DNA from 2 places in the Ornithinibacillus bavariensis genome. Region 1 is predicted to be linked to the other one. Evidence: a T-box and tRNA genes for the amino acid it is inferred to sense, from the RefSeq annotation. Region 1 holds a T-box; the other holds one or more tRNA genes.
The links. A T-box is a leader RNA that pairs with one kind of tRNA and senses whether it is charged. The one in region 1 lies ahead of ileS (isoleucine--tRNA ligase), so its partner is inferred to be a tRNA-Ile.

Region 1 (10,401 bases):
GAATTGCTGAGGTCATGACGAATAAGTTAGTAGACTTGGGTGTTGATTTAAAAAGCTTATTCGTAGCAGTCGGTCCATGTATTTCAAAGGATAATTATGAGGTAGACAGCTATGTAAAAGAACGGATACCAGTGGAATTTCAAGATAAAGTTCTAACACCAGTTGGGAATGAGAATTATTTATTGGATCTAAAGCAATTAAATGTAGAAATTCTTGTGCAATCTGGAGTATTTCGTAATAATATAGATGTATCAAAATATTGCACATTTCGTGATGAAGATTTATTTTTTTCTCATCGTCGCGATAATGGGAAAACAGGTCGAATGTTAGGATATATCGGATACAGTAAATAAAATAATATAGGGAGGACCAGGTAGTTATGGATGTCACACAAAATTTACAGCAGATACAAACTGAGATGAAAGCTGCCTGTCAAAAAAGCAATCGAAATTTTGAAGAAATAACCATCATAGGCGTTACGAAATATGTTACAATAGAAAGAACGAGGGAAGCGCTTCAGTCTGGAATCATAAACCTTGGCGAAAATCGTCTAGAGGGCTTTCGTGAAAAATACCAGCATTTTGGTAATGAAGCGACTTGGCATTTTATTGGAAGTTTACAAACGAGAAAAGTAAAAGATATTATTGAAAAGATTGATTATCTTCATTCTTTGGACAGGCTATCATTAGCAGAAGAAATTGAAAAAAGAGCACAGAAGCCTGTAAAATGCTTTGTTCAGGTAAATGTGAGTGGAGAGGAATCGAAGCATGGCTTGAAGCCAAATGAAGTAATGTCATTTATTAATGACATTGCACATCTTACGAAAATAAGTGTCGTTGGTTTAATGACAATGGCACCAAATACAGATGACAAAGAATTATTACATAATGTTTTCCGAGAGCTTCGTATATTACGTGATAAGGTAAAAGAGAGTAAGCTGCAACACGCACCTTGTGAATTTTTGTCAATGGGAATGAGTAATGATTATCCAATTGCCATTGAGGAAGGCGCAACCCATGTAAGAATCGGCTCAAAATTGGTTGGATCTTAAATAAGTGAGGTGGAGACCATGAGTATAAAAAATAAGATTAAAACATTTTTTACGATGGACGATGAGTATGAATATGAATATATTGAAGAAGAAGTAACTTCTACTCAACCAAATCAAATCAGACAAACATCTTCCAATGTGATTGATTTAAAAAGTGTTAAAGCTTCCGCTACTAAAATGGTTCTATATGAACCAAGGACATTCGATGAGGCACAGCAAATAGCTGATAATATTGTGAGTAAGCGTGCAGTTGTAATCAATTTGCAACGTGTGAATCATCAGGATGCAAAAAGAATCATAGACTTTTTAAGTGGGACGATATATGCAGTTAACGGTGTAATACAACGAATAGGTGCACAAACGTTCCTATGTGCCCCTGATAATATGGATATCACTGGATCAATTTCTGAAACATTGGAAGAGGACTTTAATAAAGGATGGTAAGATAATATATGTGGCTTGTATATGTATACAATTTTCTTGCAACTGCTTTACAAGTGTATAGCATAGGGTTGATTATTTATATTTTTATGTCGTGGTTTCCAGGAGCACGAGATACATCGTTTGGAAATTTTCTTGCGAAGATTTGTGAACCTTATTTAGAGCCGTTCCGTCGATTTATACCAACAATTGGTATGATTGACTTTTCTCCGGTAGTTGCTATTTTAGTTCTACAGCTCGCTGGAAGAGGTTTAGTTGCACTTTTTTCCATGCTTCTAAACTGGATCTAAACAGGTGCTTACAATGGATATTTATCAACATTTTCGTAAGGAAGAACAAGGCTTTATCGACCAAGCATTATCGTGGATTGAACAGGTGGAACGTACGTATCAACCTAGGTTGACTGATTTTCTTGATCCACGAGAACAACAAATCATGGAGATGTTGATCGGAACTAGCAGAGAAGATCTTACCTTAACCTTCTATGGTGGTGGAAACTATTCCGAGAGAAAAAGGGCAATCATCGCACCATATTATGAAGAAATTACAAATGCATCGTTTCAATTAATATTACTAGAAGCCTCTTTTCATGAAAAGTTTATATCTATATCACATCGTGATGTGTTAGGAGCATTTTTGTCTTTAGGAATTAAGCGGCAAAAAGCAGGCGATATTGTTGTGGAATCTGGTAAAATACAAATCATTATTGATCAAGAAATATCGCCTTTTGTTTTAATGAACTTAACAGGAATTAAACGTGCAACAATAAAATTTGCAGAGGTTCCTTTTTCAAACCTACTCGAAAAAGAATCCATATGGCTGAATATGGAACGAACGGTTTCATCATTACGGCTTGATACCATTTTGAAGGAAATTTACTCTGTCTCACGTACTGCAGCACAGGACTTTATTCACAAGGGTCTAGTAAAAGTAAACTTTCGAACAGTAGATGACAGTAAATTTGTACTACAAGAAGGTGATATGATTTCTTTACGCGGTAAAGGGAGAAGTAAGTTGGTCGGTATTAATGGACAAACCAAAAAGGATAAATATAAGATCACAGCTGCCCGGCTAGAGATATAGAAAAGGAACTACTTTCTGATATATAATGGGTATCAAGGAGTAGTTCTTTTGGTACAAATAAAAATTATCAGAAATTGCAGGAAATCCTTACTTTTTGTCGAATATTATTGTTATACTTAAATTGCACTTATAAGATACATATAAACTAGGGAGGTTGACTATCATGCCACTAACGCCACTTGATATTCACAACAAAGAATTTACAAGGAGTTTTCGCGGATACGATGAAGATGAGGTCAATGAATTTTTAGATCAAGTTATCAAGGACTATGAAATTGTTATTAGAGAAAAGAAGGAATTAAAGGAAAAGCTTGATCAAATGAAAGAAAAATTAAACCACTTTACTAATATTGAAGAGACATTGAATAAATCAATCTTAATTGCACAAGAAACCGCAGAAGAATTAAAGGGAAATGCTACTAAAGAATCGAAGCTAATCATTAAAGAAGCAGAGAAGAATGCTGATCGGATTATTAACGAGGCATTAAATAAGTCCCGTAAAATTTCTATCGAGGTGGAAGAATTAAAGAAACAATCAAAGGTATTTCGCACTCGACTCAGAATGCTAGTTGAAGCGCAATTAGATATGATAGGCTCCGATGATTGGGAAGATTTATTTGATCTTGAAATGGGGAAAGAGCTAGAGCTAACCAACCACGAGTCATAAACCTTGACCTTTTTAAAAAAGTTACATATAATGCTTACACAATAGGATAAAATATGAAAATACGATGACAGAGACAGTATAAAAGCGGAATGCTGTTAAAGCGAGCTAGGGCTGGTGAAAGCCTAGCACAGCAGGTTTTTAGAAAATCACTCTTGAGTATCCATTCGAATCATTATTAGTAGACATGGACGGCTTATTCACGTTACGAATACCGAGTGAATTTGACATGATTTTCGTGTTGAATTTTTAAGGGTGGTACCGCGAGTCTTCTCGTCCCTTTTGGGATTGAGAGGATTTTTTATTTTTTATTGCTAATTAGTAGTAGCACATAAGGAGGAACTAAAGTGGATTATAAAGAAACATTATTAATGCCGAAGACGGAATTTCCTATGCGTGGGAATTTACCAAATAAGGAACCAGAGCGTCAGGAAAAATGGGAAGAATCTCATCTATATGAAAAATCTTTACAAAGAACAAAAGGTAGGCCTCTTTTTATTCTACATGATGGACCACCATATGCTAACGGAGACATTCATATTGGACATGCGATGAATAAAATTCTAAAGGATTTTATTACTCGTTACAAGTCAATGTCAGGATACCATGCGCCATATATACCTGGTTGGGATACTCATGGACTTCCAATTGAAACTGCTTTGACGAAAAATAAAAAAGTAGACCGTAAAAAGCTATCTGTAGCAGAATTTAGACAATTATGTGCAGAATATGCGATGGGGCAAATTGATAATCAACGTATTCAATTTAAGCAGCTAGGTGTTCGAGGGGATTGGGATAACCCATATATTACATTAACTAAAGATTATGAGGCAGAACAAATTAAAGTTTTTGGTGAAATGGCTAAAAAAGGCTATATTTACAAAGGCTTAAAACCAGTTTATTGGTCACCTTCTTCAGAATCTGCACTTGCTGAAGCAGAAATCGAGTATTATGATAAGCGATCTGCGTCCATCTACGTTGCTTTTGAAGTACAAGATGGTAAAGGTGTATTGGATATGGGAGACAAAATTATTATTTGGACAACAACACCTTGGACAATCCCAGCAAACTTAGGTATTAGTGTTCATCCAGAGTTTAATTATGTAGTAGTTGAAGTAAAAGGTGACAAATTTGTAGTAGCAGAAGATTTATTGGAGCCGGTCTCCCAAGAATTAGAATGGGAGAATCCTACAGTTGTAAAGACATTTAAAGGTAAAGCTATTGATCGTGTAATTGCAAAGCATCCATTCTATGATCGTGAATCATTAGTAATGCTTGGTGAACATGTTACAACAGATGCTGGTACAGGTTGTGTTCACACAGCACCAGGTCATGGGGAAGACGATTTTTATGTATCGAAAGGTTATGGAATTGAGGCATTTTGCCCAGTGGATGAAAAAGGCGTATTCACGAGTGAAGCCCCAGGATTTGAAGGCATGTTTTATGATGATGCAAACAAAGCGATTACAGAAAAGCTAGAAGAAGTAGGCGCATTATTAAAATTAACCTTCATTACTCACTCTTATCCACATGATTGGAGAACGAAGAAGCCTACCATTTTCCGTGCGACAGCACAGTGGTTTGCATCTATTAAGGATTTTCGTGAAAATATTCTAGAAGAAATTAAACAAGTGAAATGGTATCCTTCATGGGGAGAAACAAGACTATATAATATGGTTCGTGATCGTGAGGATTGGTGTATCTCTCGTCAGCGTGCATGGGGAGTTCCTATTCCTGTTTTCTATGGAGAAGATGGAACTGCAATAATTACCGATGAAACGATTGAACATGTCGCAAATTTATTTGCTGAGTTTGGTTCCAATGTTTGGTTTGAACGAGAGGCAAAAGATTTATTACCTGAAGGATTTACATCAGAGCATAGTCCAAATGGTATCTTCACAAAAGAAACAGATATTATGGATGTTTGGTTTGACTCTGGTTCATCACATGCTGGTGTATTACTTCGTCGTGAAGACCATAGAAGGCCTGCTGATGTTTATATAGAAGGAAGTGACCAGTATCGTGGATGGTTTAATTCTTCCTTATCAACTGCTGTCGCAGTAACAGGGAAAGCACCTTATAAAACTATCATTAGCCATGGATTTACCTTGGATGGAAATGGTCGTAAAATGAGTAAATCATTAGGTAATGTTATTGTACCTAGTAAGGTTCTAAAGCAATTAGGTGCAGATATTTTACGTCTATGGGTAGCATCGGTTGACTACCAAGCAGATGTAAGAATTTCGGATGATATATTAAAACAAACATCAGAAGCATACCGTAAGATCCGAAACACATTCCGTTTTATGCTTGCTAACCTTGCAGATTTTAACCCTAATACCGATCGTGTGCCAGAAGCACAGATGGAGGAAGTAGACCGCTTTATGCTTCATCGCTTACAAGAGTTAGTAAAGGAAGTAAGGGAAAGCTATGAGCGATATGAATTTTCACCAGTATTCCATCGCATTCATAATTTCTGTGCGGATGATCTAAGTTCATTCTATTTAGATTTTGCAAAAGATATATTGTATATCGAAGCAGCAGATAATCACCGCAGAAGAAGTATCCAAACAGGCTATTATGAAATTTTAACGACCTTGGTACAGCTATTAACACCAATCATTCCACATACAGCGGATGAGGTATGGGAATATATTCCTGGTGTACAATCAGAGAGTCCACAGCTTACAGATATTCCAGAGCAAAGAGTTATCGAAGGCTTTAAAGGACTAGAAGATAAGTGGAATCACTTTATGGCTATCAGGGATGACGTATTAAAAGCCTTAGAGGAAGCAAGAAATGAGAAGGTTATCGGTAAATCATTAGAAGCAAAGATTACCCTAATACCAAAGGACAACAATACGAGTGAAGTACTAGCTTCAATCGAGCATTTACATCAGTTCTTAATCGTTTCTGAGGCAGATGTGGTAGAGCATAATGAAAATGCAACTGCATATAAATTTGTGGATGTGCTTGTAGAAAAACATCCTGCTGAGAAATGTGAACGTTGTTGGGTGGCATCTGATACAGTAGGTCAAAATGAGAAACATCCAACTCTATGTTCTCGTTGTGCAGATGTTGTAGAGAATCATTACCATGTATAATTAATTATTAAATGTTGGGGGACAAATTAGTTAATGAATTTGTCCTCCTTTTCTTATCATCTCCTGTAAATCATTGAAATTTGCTATAATAAAGTATAAGATAAACTAAGGATTTTCAAAAAACACGTAGATAAAAATCGTATACATCGGAGGATGGGGAATGTATCGTTATTACATACTTGCGGTAATAGTTATTGCCGTAGATCAATTTACTAAATATCTAGTTGTCAAAAACATGGAACTATATGAACAAATTCCAATAATTGATGGATTTTTCTCGTTAACCTCACACCGTAATAGTGGTGCTGCATGGGGCATGCTTCAAGGGAAAATGGGCTTCTTTTATGCGATTACAATCCTTGTCATTGTGGGAGTAATCTATTATTTACATAAGTTTGGAAAAGAAAATAGGCTATTTGCTTTTGCCCTAGCATTAATCCTTGGCGGGGCAATTGGTAATTTTATTGATCGACTACTTCATCAAGAGGTTGTAGATTTCTTTGACTTTACTATTTTCGGGTATGATTTCCCAATTTTTAATATTGCTGATTCGGCACTGACAGTTGGGGTAATCCTAGTAATCATTGCAACGATCATCGAAGAGAAGAAACAGAAAGGGAAGAATAAGTCATAATGTCATTCCAACATACTGTAACAGATACTGAAAATAAAATGCGTATTGATAAGCTGATGGCCGAAATCAATCCAGAGCAATCCAGATCGCAAGTTCAAGGCTGGATTACGAAAGGACTTGTTTCAGTTAATGATGAAATTGTGAAAGCAAATTATAAATGTCAAACTGGTGATGTGATAACCTGGGAAATTCCAGAAGTAGAGGCACTTCATATTGAGCCAGAGAACATCCCAATCTCTATCCTATATGAAGATAAGGATTTATTAGTGGTGAATAAGCCAAAGGGTATGGTTGTCCATCCCTCAGCAGGACATCAATCTGGCACACTAGTTAATGCATTATTATATCATTGTAACGATCTTTCGGGCATAAATGGAGTGGAGCGGCCTGGTATCGTTCATCGAATTGATAAAGATACCAGTGGATTATTAGTAGTGGCTAAGAATGATAAGGCACATTCCAGTTTAGCAGGGCAGTTGGCTAATAAAGATGTAGAGAGAAAATATGAGGCTATAGTTCATGGAGTCATAAATCATGATTCTGGTATGGTTGATGCACCTATTGGCAGAGATCCAAATGATAGGCAGAGAATGGCTGTCGTAGATAATGGGAAACATGCAGTTACCCATTTTCATGTTTTGGAGCGTTTCAAGGAATATACCTATGTTGAATGTCGGTTAGAAACAGGAAGAACACATCAAATTCGTGTTCATATGCGTTATATTGGATATCCATTAGTAGGTGATCCAAAATATGGTCCAAGAAAAACGTTTGATATAGGAGGACAAGCATTACATGCCAAAGTATTAGGTTTTACGCATCCTACAACTGGGGAATGGTTACATTTTGAAGTGGATGCTCCACCGTATTTTCAAGAGCTATTAACAAAGCTTGAAAAAATATATTGACAGTAAGAGGGAAGTTTGAAATAATAAAACAGATGAATAGAACCTTTAAACATGTCCAGAGAGGCAAGAAGGTAGCGGATATTATTGTAGCTATATGTCTACATAAAAACCTTTTTTCCTCATGGAGAAAAGGTTTTTTTATGGGAAAAATAGTAACTACCAGGCAAGCCACTCTCATAGCTAATGCATATGATAAAACGATGTAAGGGTGGGAATGAAGTGAATAAAAAGACAGACTTACTAGACGAGCAAGCAATAAATCGAGCATTAACCCGCATTGCTCATGAAATCCTTGAAAAAAATAAGGGTGGCGATGATCTTGTCATCGTTGGAATAAAGACAAGAGGCGCACCACTAGCTAAGCGATTACAGGAAAAAATCAAGAAAATTGAAGGAGTCACGATCCCTATAGGTGAATTAGATATAACGTTATATCGAGATGATTTGCAAATGGCGGTAGAAAATGATGAGCCTGAAATTCTTGGTGCAAATATCCCTGTTGATATTTCGAATAAGAAAGTTATTTTAATTGATGACGTACTCTATACTGGGAGAACGGTTCGAGCAGCCATGGATGCCGTAATGGATGTAGGAAGACCTTCTTTAATCCAGTTAGCAGTACTTGTCGATCGCGGTCATCGGGAGTTGCCGATTCGTGCAGATTATGTTGGAAAAAATATACCGACATCGGAAAAGGAGATTATTGTTGTTCAGTTAAATGAAGTAGATCAAGCGGATCTAGTTTCGATTTATGAAAAGTAAAAAGTAGGACCTTTAATTAAATCCAGAGAGATTTACAAGGTTGCTTTGTTTACGTGTGTTTTTTTGCAGAAGGGAAAGTATAAAAGCTTTCTCGTCTGTTAAGGAAATCAAACACATTCGCAAAAGTGATGAGCGGATGTTGGATCTTCTAAACCACACGTTTACCTCTTTGCGACCATTTGCAAAGAGGTTTTTTTATGCCTAAAAATAGAAAAATATAAGGAGAGAGTAACATGAAGCATTTTATTTCCATGAAGCAGTTGACAAATGACACCATTTTTCATTTGATCGAGACTGCAGAATTATGTAAATCCTTAGATGTGAAAATTCCTAATCAATTGTTTTCTGCGAACTTATTCTTTGAACCTAGTACGAGAACAAAAATGAGTTTTACCGTAGCTGAAAGAAGGCTAGGACTTGAAATGTTAGATTTTCACACGGAAACATCGAGCCTTAAAAAAGGTGAATCCTTATATGACACAGTGAAAACACTTGAATCTATTGGGGCAAATATTGCAATTATCAGGCATGAATCGGATGACTGGATGACCGAATTGGATACAGGTATTAATATTCCAATTATTAATGCCGGTGCTGGAAAGGCGGAGCATCCAACACAATGCATGTTAGATTTAATGACCATATATCAGGAATTTGGAAGATTTATTGGCTTGAATATCGGGATTGTGGGGGATATCAAGCATAGTCGTGTTGCAAAATCTAATGCTTATGCGCTGCATAATCTAGGTGCTAACGTCTTTTTATGTTCACCACCAGGATATGAGGACCATACATTGGGTTTTCCTTGTATCACCATTGATGAAGCAGTTGAAAATTTAGATGTCTTAATGCTTTTAAGAATCCAGCATGAAAGACATCAAAGAGAATTGAAGACAGAAGGTTATTTGGAATATTTTGGTTTGACAAAAGAACGGGAAGGAAGAATGAAGGAACAAGCAATTATTCTTCACCCAGCGCCGATAAATAGGGGAATCGAGATCGATAGTGACCTTGTTGAGTGTGGTCGGTCGCGAATCTTTAAACAAATGTCAAATGGTGTTTATATGCGGATGGCAATTATCGTTCATATGTTAACAGAATGGGGGATTATCAATGGGAATTTTATTAAAAAATGCGAAACAATTAGCGGATAATGGCCAGTTGATAGATTGTGAGGTGCTTATCCAACAAGGAATAATAAGTGAAATCAATACAAAAATAGAAGCTGCTAATCAAGTTGATAGAATAATCGATTGCCGGGGAAAATTGTTAACCCCAGGATTTATTGATGTCCATATACATTTACGCGAGCCAGGTGGTGAGCATAAAGAAACGATAAAAACCGGAACAAAAGCAGCAGCTAGAGGTGGTTACACAACTGTATGTGCAATGCCAAATACGAATCCGGTTCCAGATTGTGAAACTGCTATTACCAGCTTGTTAAAGAAAATTGAACAAGATGCTGTTGTTAGAGTATTACCATATGCCTCGATAACAAAAGGTTTAAAAGGGGAAGAACTAACAAATATTGAACAACTATCTAAGCTTCCTATTTTTGCATTTACCGATGATGGGGTGGGAATCCAAACAGCAGATGCAATGCTCCAAGCAATGAAAACTGCAGCAAAAAATGGGAAGGCAATTGTTGCCCATTGTGAGGATAATACCATTGTTTATGGTGGTGTTGTACATGATGGAGATGTTAGTAAGCGATTAAAACTACCAGGAATACCATCCATAACGGAATCTGTACA
Region 2 (10,401 bases), on a different contig from region 1:
TCTACCTTTTTAGCAATTTTTCCCGCAACGATAAACGTAATTGGTTGGAAAACAGAGGTAGCTAAATTATATACCGCAATCGTATAATAGTTGCCGGCTGCTTGTTTCCATAAATAAATATTTACAAATGTATTAGATAAATATATGCCTAATGAATACAACCCACCTATAATCAACAAAAGAACTAAATCTCGATTGATTTCTGTCTTTCCCAAAACATATTGCAACGTTTTATTCATATTGTAATGCTCCTTTTCTCTTTCATTAGTGTAATCAATTCATTTTCAGATATTCAAAAAGAAAGAGAAAAAGGGCCTGACTATAAATAGCCAAGCCCTAGAGCATTATATGAATCAAAACGACATTATTTTGCTGCTTCGTAATTCTTTGTAACTTCATCCCAGTTAACTACATTCCAGAATGCAGAAACATAATCAGGACGCTTGTTTTGATAATTTAAGTAGTAAGCATGCTCCCAAACATCAAGACCTAATAAAGGAGTTTTACCTTCCATTAAAGGAGAATCTTGGTTTGGTGTGCTAGTTACTTCTACTTCACCATTATTTAGTACTAGCCAAGCCCAGCCAGAACCGAAACGGGATTTTGCAGCATTTTCGAATTCTTCCTTGAACTTGTCAAAGCTGCCAAATTTAGCATTGATTTTATCAGCTAATTCACCAGTAGGTTCTCCCCCACCATTTGGAGATAAGACTTTCCAGAATAGGCTATGGTTAGCATGGCCACCACCATTATTACGTACTGCTGTACGAATACTTTCAGGTACTGCGTCAAGATTACTAATTAGGTCTTCAAGAGATTTACCTTGTAGATCTGATTGTCCTTCAAGAGCAGCATTCAAGTTAGTTACATAAGTATTATGATGCTTTGTATGGTGGATATTCATTGTTTCTTTATCAATTGTTGGCTCTAATGCATCATATGCATAAGGTAATTCAGGTAATTCAAATTTTGCCATAACAAGTTCCTCCTTATTAATAATTTGAGTATAAGGATATAATATCCTCTACAAGCAAGATTATCAGAGCTTTCCAGTTCTTGCAAATTATATGCCCAATAGGCATTGGCAACGATTACAGTGAACTTTGGAAGGAGAAATGATGCAATGGTATTGGATTATAGAAGCATGGGCTTTGTTGCTATAAAGATTTATTTTAATAAAATTTTATTTAGACAATTTGAGGCTAAATAGTGGGGAGTTTGTTTATTAGGAAGGATCTGTTGGACAGTGTTATTGAAATTATTGCGTGGTTGGTTGGTTTATTAGCATATTGCAATTAGACACTGTTAGTGGCTTTACTGCTTTTTCAGTCTATTAGAACTTGTCTATTAGACACTATTAGTGATTTTTGGCTTTTACAGTCTAATAGTACCTGTCTATTAGACACTATTAGTGATTTCTGGCTTTTTCAGTCTATTAGAACCTGTCTATTAGACACTATTAGTGATTTTTGGCTTTTTCAGGCTATTAGAACCTGTCTATTAGACATTATTAGTGATTTTTGGCTTTTTCAGTCTATTAGAACCTGTCTATTAGACACTATTAGTGATTTTTGACTTTTTTAGTCTATTAGAACCTGCCTATTAGACACTATTAGTGATTTTTGACTTTTTTAGTCTATTAGAAGCTGCCTATTAGACACTATTAGTGATTTTTGACTTTTTTAGTCTATTAGAACCTGCCTATTAGACATTATTAGTGATTTTTGGCTTTTAAAGTCTATTAGAAGGAGTTTATTAGACATTTTTAGGGACCTCACTGCTTCTTAAGTCCTCTATTAAACAATATTAGTGACTTTATTTGCTTCTTCAATATAATAGAACCGAATGATTAAACAGGAATAAAAACATTTTAAACCAAAACACAAAAAAACAAGCCTTAGCTTGTACAAAATGGTGGCTCGGGACGGAATCGAACCGCCGACACATGGATTTTCAGTCCATTGCTCTACCGACTGAGCTACCGAGCCTTATTGATTTTTTTTAAAAAATATGTATGGAGGAGGTAGAGGGATTCGAACCCCCGCGCGGTTTGACCCGCCTGTCGGTTTTCAAGACCGATCCCTTCAGCCAGACTTGGGTATACCTCCGAGTTTAAATGGTGGACCCTGCAGGACTCGAACCTGCGACCGATCGGTTATGAGCCGATAGCTCTAACCAACTGAGCTAAGGGTCCTTAATATGGGGCGATCGGTGGGAATCGAACCCACGAGTGCCGGAGCCACAATCCGGTGCGTTAACCACTTCGCCACGACCGCCAAGATGTTATTACTATGATAGAAAATGGTAGCGGCGGAGGGGATCGAACCCACGACCTCACGGGTATGAACCGTACGCTCTCGCCAGCTGAGCTACGCCGCCATTTTGTAATTGGCTCCACAGGTAGGATTCGAACCTACGACCGATCGGTTAACAGCCGATTGCTCTACCACTGAGCTACTGTGGAATATTATTTATCACAGTACCTAAACAGTTTTAATTCAGTAGAAAGTAGTGATTTCTCATCGTACTACTGATTGATGAGCACCCTCACACGTCAACAATCTTACACAATGCTAGAGTCCTACTTTACCGCTGAACTACTGTGGAATTAAGATAGATTATTTTCACTTTTATGACCACCTATTTCAGTGGCACAAAATATAATTTAACATAATTCGAAGTACATGTCAACAATTAACTTTTACAAGATATGTATTAAAACGACAATAAATAATATAGCATCTTTCTAATTTTTTTTCAACAATAATTTGCAAAAATTTGTTTCTAATCCATGAAATCCTTATCGCACCTTAATCTTTAAATAATGATGGACAACAGCATTTTCATATGCGCCATATATTTCATACATAAATGTTCCAGATTTGGTTGGCGCAGTAAACGTATACGTATTCAAATCAATATCAACTTTATCCAATCTTTCATAATCCTTCAATTGGAAAACAGTTATATGATTAGGATTTTGGTTGAGGAAATCAAGTGTTACTAGATCTTACTTCTTGATCTTTAATGTATCAAGCATATTGTCTATATCATCTGGAAATACATCCCCCATCGCTATAGTTGTACCATCCTCTAGATCAAAAGTGCTTGTTCCATTTATAACCTTTACCTTTTCTTTTCCAACGACAGCATAGATGCAAGGGAATTTAGTTTCCTTACATTTTTCTATTGAATGAATAGTTTTTCCTCTATCAAAAACTACAACAGTAGCTACTATGACCACTAATATGATTAAAGGTATAATCCAAATTTTCCTCATCAAGCCTCCCCCTTTTCTCTCCATGCTTCACCTAGATGGTCTCTAAATAACCACATGTTAAATATTTTTTCTTTGAACTGATCTTTCTTTCCAAATAACAGCAATATTATTTGATAAAGATTTTAATTTCATCTTTGTATTTCGCCACTAGTTCATTTAATACTTTGTTTCCCTGTTCGTTATATTCATCGATGTCATCAATATCTCCTTGAAATTCACCTACTATTTCTTGTACATAAGCATTCATATAGGCCATACCCTCTGAAGTCGCTTCAATATATTTCTTATAATAATCCTCAGGCTCCATTCCAAGCTTTTTAGCTTGTGAATCAGCAAAATTACGAATCATCTCTGCTACTGGAGAAGCATCTTCTTCAGCGGGATAGGTAGGATGCTCCTCAATTATCTCCTGAACTTCCTCCGCGACATCGATTTTCAATTTTCTAGCTTCTTGTATAACCAATACTGCCTTCACTGTACCCTCAATCGCATCCATTATTTTTTCATCAGGATATAGAAAGCGTAAATCACCAATTGTAATTTCTTCTCCCCTAACTATTGCTACTACATCCTCATTTTTGTATCCTGTTGAATTGGAGCATCCAACTAGTATAAAAAACAAAATGAGTAAGGATAACTGACAAAGATTGCGCATTGACTTCCAACTCCATTCAATCACAAGAATGATCATTTATATTGATTATAGTGTTATCGCTATGAAAAGCTAAAGCTAGAATAATAGAACTGAAAATATAAATCTCTGTTATCTAGGGGAACCTCCCTCAACCATCATAGAAAGTAACCACAAGACTAAGGAACTTTAATCATTAATAATTTCCTACACAAATTTCCCATGAGTGCTACCTTAAACTTTATCACAAAATTCCAAATAATTACAATAGAAGAAGTGGTTGCTTTTATTCTCAATTTAGATGCCTTAATGGCATCTAATCTTTAACCCACTTATCAAATTTCCATCTATAAATTTCCTTAAAATAATTTTCCGTCCTCAAATTAATAATTACTCAACGGTTTCCATTTACTTTATCTGTTATGGAATCACTTAATGCTTTACTTAAAATCTCCCCTGGTAGACCGTCTATTTCACATAGTTTTTCCGAAATAAAGCCCCTATTCGTTAGGATCTTCCTGGAAGGAATATTGTTGGGATCAATGATGGCGGTTAGTCGGGTTAAGGCTGTATTTCTTGCTTGTTCTATAAAATAATCGGCTATTTTGCTACCATAGCTATTTCCCCAAAACTCAGGTAAAAGCATATAACCTAATTCCGCTTCAACAGTATTCTCTTCATTTAAAATCAAACGGCCCAGACCAAGGAAAACATTATCGGTAGTTGACACTTTATATGTACCAAATAGTTCGTGTTTTTTATTAAGCTCTAATATTTTCTTATAGTTTGTGTGAGCTTCCTCTAATGGTATAGCTCGCTCAGTTATCATAGCCATTACCGATTCATTTGAAACTAGACTAAAATAATGATCGAAATCATCCGAATGAAACTTCCTAAAATAAAGGTTTGTCATTTAAAATCTCCTACTCTCTCTGGTCTATTTTCCCATATATATTTCGTATATAGTTTGTCATGACCACATCATAATCTGGATAATGAAATTCCAACTCAAACGCTACTTTTTTCGAATGTTGTCGAAACATATCACAGCATATCTGAAATGATTGCCATGTCTCTTTATAGCCAACTAATGAAAAAGTACTTAGTAACCTATCAAAAACCTCTTTGGAAATATGCTGATCGATAAATTTGTAATTTTTTCCTAAACTAAAATTAAATCCCTTCCTTAATCCAATTTCCCATGACATCATACGTAAAAGCTCTGGGCGAAGTATTTGATTAAAGTGATCGATAGCATAAAGTATTTCTTTACGATACAATCCTTTAGCCACATATGTAGATACGCTCCAAAATTCATTACAGCAATCAATAAACTCCCGTTCTGACGGTTTTTTAATCCAATATCTCTCATCACTTGTGACAATCTTATTGGAGATACGATTATCCTTATCAATTAAAAGTTTTACTAATCCATCAGATTCAGAAAAGTAGAGATTGATTTCCTCAAGAGGAACTAATGTTAAATCTATCTTAATACCATCCTTAAAATACATAAGGTAGCTATACCAATTTCCTAATTCGGATGGATACAACTCCATGTCCTCTGGCTTTTGTAGAAAAGGCAATTCCCCGAATTTATTTAACCAATCATCATCCCTCTTATAAAATTCCATATCTGTTACAAAAAAGGTTAAATCATAGTCTTGAAAGTCATCCTTAGGGATATTTTCATTTGTTCTAGAGCCTTCCAATACAGATAATCTGATTAAATCATCTTTTTCTACAATTAAATTAAAGAGATTGAGTACTTCATTTTCGTTACGCAATTTAAATACCCCCAATTCTACCTACATAATATTCTGACATAATCATTCCAGCTCTACAAGTGTATCTCCCACCTATATTTAGGTACGAGTAAGGTTCAATGGTAAAAAATAAAAGTATAAACAAAACTAATCGTCTTACGCTATAATCAGAATATCTATATTTTCAAACGGATGATAATAGAGAAAAACTAACATCAACTCTAGGAGAGAAGAAATGAAACAATATATTGGGGACGGAATGCTCCTTATTACTGCTATTGTTTGGGGAAGTGGTTTTGTTATTACAGCAATAGCTCTTGAATATTTAACCGCTTATCAAGTCATGGCTGGACGCTTCGTAATAGCGAGCATTATACTAGTACTTTTATTCGGCAAGAAAATTATAACTTTTACAAAGTCTGTAATCTGGAAAGGAGCAATATTAGGCTCCATCCTATATGTCGGTTTTGCCTTGCAAACGGTTGGACTGGAATATACGACACCATCTAAGAATGCCTTTTTAACTGCAGTAAATGTAGTTATTGTTCCAATTATTGCTTATATGATATATAAACGAAAAGTGGATCGCTATGAAATTTTTGGATCGATAATTGCAATTATAGGAATAGGCTTTCTATCCCTTCAAGGATCAATGACAATTAATTTAGGGGATGCACTTTCACTTGCTTGTGCGGTAGCTTTTGCATTTGATATCTTTTATACGAATCATTTTGTTAAAAAAGAAGATGCACTTTCGCTAACGATTGTGCAATTCATTACCGCTTCTATTATTGGCATGGTTGTCCTCCTTATTCAAGGTGATGTCCCAACTACGTTTGAAAAAGAAGCCATATATGCAATTCTATACCTCGCAGTGTTTTCCACGACCATTGCATATGTTTGTCAAAATATAGCTTTTCGATATACTACCGCCACAAAGGGCGCTATCATCCTATCACTGGAATCATTTTTCGGTATGATTCTATCGGTAATCTTTTTACATGAAATCTTAACCGGTCGAATGGTAACAGGTGCAATACTAATTATGGCAGCTATTCTAATCGCAGAACTAAAACCAAATTTTCTAAGAAAGGATCCCTTAAGAAATACATAAAAAGAATCAGCGATAGTCTACTTCATCGAAATGTAGTAGACTATCGCTTTTTTTACAAATATGAAATTTAATATTACTTATTTCAATAACGTCCCCTATTGCCTTCAAAAGAAAAGGTTCGGAATTCCTCAATACATTTAAGCAATAGATTTTTATTATCGAATCCAATTTCTATAATGTCTCCTGATAAATTTCTTAGTATCAACTGTTAAATGGTAAGAAGAGTATGGTTTTGTTCAAGTCTCATCCTAAAATGATTCATTATTCTTATTTGGTTCTCCGATAGCTTCTCTTTATCCCAGTACATATGCATTAAGCTATATTCAAATACTTCTTTTAAACGGATAAAAAGTGGAAGCTTATCGATCATTTCTGGGGTTAGAGAATTTTCTTCTTGATAACCATCAAGGATTGCTTTTGTAATAGTTTCCCCATATTCAACAATGTTACCTCCACCAACGAATGAATATTCTATGGCACTATATATGGGAACTGCTAAATCAAAGATATAAAAATGCCTTTCACAATCTTGGAAATCAATCATTGTCAAATTTGCATTTTCATCAACTAGAATATTTTCTCTGCATAAATCACCGTGTAGTAATCCATAATTCGAATGATTCTTCGGCAAGTTTTTGATTGCTGACAATGTTTGCTCTGCTATATCTCTTATAGCAACTTCCTCTTCCGGTATATATTTTAGAAAAGCATATTCTTCATTATCATACCAATTGTTAATGTATTTCAGTGGATGTAATTCTTCAAATTTCTGAGAAAATTTATGCAACCTACCTATTTGTCTCCCTAATTCTTTCAGTACACTGGAATTCCACCTATTTCTTGGCAGATGTATTCCTGGAGCTGATTGATATAAAACGGCCATAAACTCTTTGTTGTTCACTGTTATCGTTTCAACAACCTTTTCATTTATCGATGCTATTGGTGGTGATACACATAACCCCTCTTTAGATAAAAAGCTTGTATAATTAACTTCTTCTAATTGTTCATCATAGCTTTTGTAATTCGTCATTCTGAAGTAGTAATATCCATCTCTTGCAATGCACTGAAACATCTCATTTGTTACTGGTTCAATCTTAATAAAATGTAAAGGGTATAATTCATTAAGTGAAGCGAGTATTTGTTTTTCCATTATCATTCTTCTCCTCTTTCATCCTTCATCCCTAAACGTTTGCCGTTGATATAAACCGAGGAGACAAACAACTAGAGTAGCTTTGAATGTAAAGTCTCATCCTTATTGTAATAATACAGCTCACACAGTTCATCATCTTCGAATACTTGAAGCATTTTTTCAAAATCATTCGCAACTTTGTAATCAAATAGTTTTTCCCTGCTTGTCCAAAATACTTCACCCTCTCTTGAGGATTTTAAATTACCTTTAAATAATTTTGTTTTATAAAGTAAAACAATATATCGTTCATTTTCAGCAGTTTGAAATTGTTTAATGCCACAGAGTATTGGGGATTCAATGGTTAGCCCAGTTTCTTCATACACCTCTCGAATAACTGATTCGGAGAAAGATTCCTTATCATTTACATGTCCACCAGGAAATGTAATACCTGGCCAATTTGGATTTAAACGATTTTGGACAAGTACATTACCCTTATCATCGTAGACCATACACATATTTGTTATGATCACTTTTTCACTTCTGCTCATAAAAACCTTCCTTATTGTAAACTATTTAGTACTATTTCACCTTAACATAAGATTCTGATAGCTTAAATGAAAATATTTATGAAAAACGATAAAAAATCACACAGCAATTTCGCTGTGTGATCATCTTAATGTTCCCCTAAAACACCCTGTGCAATATTTACTGCATGGTCACCGATGCGTTCTAGATTGGAGATAATATCGACGAAAACAATTCCTGCAGATACACTACATATTCCTTCATTCATACGAATTATATGTTTTTTTCGATAGGTTCTTTCCATTTTGTCAATCTTATCTTCCTTCTGCATTACAGCAAGTGCTTCTTCTCTGTCCTCTTTATCTAAAGCACGAATGGCCTGTTTTACAGTTGACATCGTCAGGTCAAACATATTATTTAAGTCTTCCTGTGCTTGATCAGTCATAACTACCTTATTCGAAATTTTATAATCAATTAGTTCAATAATATTTTCAAAATGATCACCGATTCTTTCAATATCACGTACCATATCCATTAATATCGTGTGCTTTTCACTCTCGAATTCCGATAATGAGCCACCCGAAATATCAATTAAATAATCGGTTATACTACGATCCAAGCTATTCAGTGCACCTTCTATTTGCATAGCCATGTCTGAGTGCTTTGCTTGGTTTGTTGTTAAATAATTATTTGTTTCCTCCAGTCCTTGATGGGCGTATTCCCCCATACGAACAATCTCTGCTTTCGCCTGATCCAATGCAAGTGCCGATGATTGCTGAATAAAGATTGGATCTAAATGCTGTGGCTTATATTCAATCATCGTGTCTTGTCCAGGGATAATCTTCGTGACAATCCAAGCCAAACCGCCTATGAACGGAAACTGTATAATTGTATTAAACACATTAAAGCTTCCATGAGCAAATGCTATTGTCATTTTTTCATCGAGTGACAGTGCCCCTTGTAAAAATTCAATATAGTGTGTAAATGGTACAAGTAAGGTTAAGAAAATAGCAGTCCCTACGATATTAAAAATGACGTGTACACCAGCAGCTCTTCTTGCAGCTACAGATGCTCCTAATGCGGCTAAAACAGCTGTTATCGTTGTTCCAATATTATCACCGAACAGAACTGGTAATGCTGCATCTAAATCCATCGCACCTTCTGCATATAACCCTTGAAGAATACCGATGGTTGCACTAGAGCTCTGTACTATAAGTGTGAATAGTGTTCCGACTACAACTCCTAGTAGGGAATGCTCACTCATACTAAGTGTTAAATCCTGGAATGCTTCCAATGTTCGCAAAGGTTTCATCCCACTACTCATTAGTTCAAGTCCAAAGAATAGCGCTCCGAATCCAAATACAGTTTGACCAATAGCAGTAATCTTCTGATTATTAAAGAAGAAGATTAATAAAGCTCCAACAGCAATGATTGGTAGTGCATACTCTCCAATATCAATACCAATGATAAATGCAGTAATCGTTGTTCCGATATTTGCACCCATGATAACTCCGATTGCTTGTCTTAATGTCATAAAACCCGCATTTACAAGCCCGACCGTTAGTACAGTTGTTCCTGAACTACTTTGGATTAACATGGTAACAATCATTCCGGCTAAAACCCCAAGAAATGGATTACTGGTAAATTTATCTAATATATCCCGTAATCGGTCTCCCGCAGATTTTTGCAGTCCATCCCCCATAAATTTTATTCCGAGGAGGAAAATACCTAATCCACCGATAAATTCAAAAATTAAATTTTGAATATCTATCCCCAATGACAGCCGCTCCTTTAATAAGTATCAAGTTATAATAAATAGGACATCCTCATTATTATTGTAAATACAAAGTTAATTGTAAAGTAATTATGAAAAATCTTTACATAAAATTTACATAAGAATATTCTGCAAATTTACACTTTATTTAACAAATGTAGACAAAAAAATAATTCGTAGAC

Region 2: it has a tRNA-Ile gene. The T-box ahead of ileS (isoleucine--tRNA ligase) is inferred to sense a tRNA for this amino acid. The anticodon was not compared.

Annotation. Positions count from the first base shown of each region.
Region 1 covers NZ_JBNPWZ010000009.1:70,780-81,180, forward strand. The annotation lists gene pgeF (peptidoglycan editing factor PgeF) at 1-353, shown strand, start outside; gene HNR27_RS14300 (YggS family pyridoxal phosphate-dependent enzyme) at 380-1,051, shown strand; gene HNR27_RS14305 (cell division protein SepF) at 1,070-1,495, shown strand; gene HNR27_RS14310 (YggT family protein) at 1,504-1,782, shown strand; gene HNR27_RS14315 (YlmH family RNA-binding protein) at 1,796-2,575, shown strand; gene HNR27_RS14320 (DivIVA domain-containing protein) at 2,739-3,242, shown strand; T-box leader at 3,298-3,523, shown strand; gene ileS (isoleucine--tRNA ligase) at 3,587-6,343, shown strand; gene lspA (signal peptidase II) at 6,504-6,977, shown strand; gene HNR27_RS14335 (RluA family pseudouridine synthase) at 6,977-7,885, shown strand; gene pyrR (bifunctional pyr operon transcriptional regulator/uracil phosphoribosyltransferase PyrR) at 8,075-8,647, shown strand; gene HNR27_RS14345 (aspartate carbamoyltransferase catalytic subunit) at 8,881-9,801, shown strand; gene HNR27_RS14350 (dihydroorotase) at 9,761-10,401, shown strand, end outside.
Region 2 covers NZ_JBNPWZ010000003.1:10,941-21,341, forward strand. The annotation lists gene HNR27_RS06830 (MFS transporter) at 1-239, opposite strand, end outside; gene HNR27_RS06835 (superoxide dismutase) at 365-976, opposite strand; tRNA gene HNR27_RS06840 (tRNA-Phe) at 1,913-1,988, opposite strand; tRNA gene HNR27_RS06845 (tRNA-Ser) at 2,016-2,108, opposite strand; tRNA gene HNR27_RS06850 (tRNA-Ile) at 2,118-2,194, opposite strand; tRNA gene HNR27_RS06855 (tRNA-His) at 2,201-2,276, opposite strand; tRNA gene HNR27_RS06860 (tRNA-Met) at 2,303-2,379, opposite strand; tRNA gene HNR27_RS06865 (tRNA-Asn) at 2,390-2,464, opposite strand; gene HNR27_RS06870 (hypothetical protein) at 2,801-2,935, opposite strand; gene HNR27_RS06875 (hypothetical protein) at 3,011-3,280, opposite strand; gene HNR27_RS06880 (hypothetical protein) at 3,387-3,935, opposite strand; gene HNR27_RS06885 (GNAT family N-acetyltransferase) at 4,306-4,824, opposite strand; gene ant(6) (aminoglycoside 6-adenylyltransferase) at 4,835-5,698, opposite strand; gene HNR27_RS06895 (DMT family transporter) at 5,913-6,791, shown strand; gene HNR27_RS06900 (phosphotransferase enzyme family protein) at 7,000-7,947, opposite strand; gene HNR27_RS06905 (8-oxo-dGTP diphosphatase) at 8,013-8,468, opposite strand; gene HNR27_RS06910 (Na/Pi cotransporter family protein) at 8,594-10,222, opposite strand.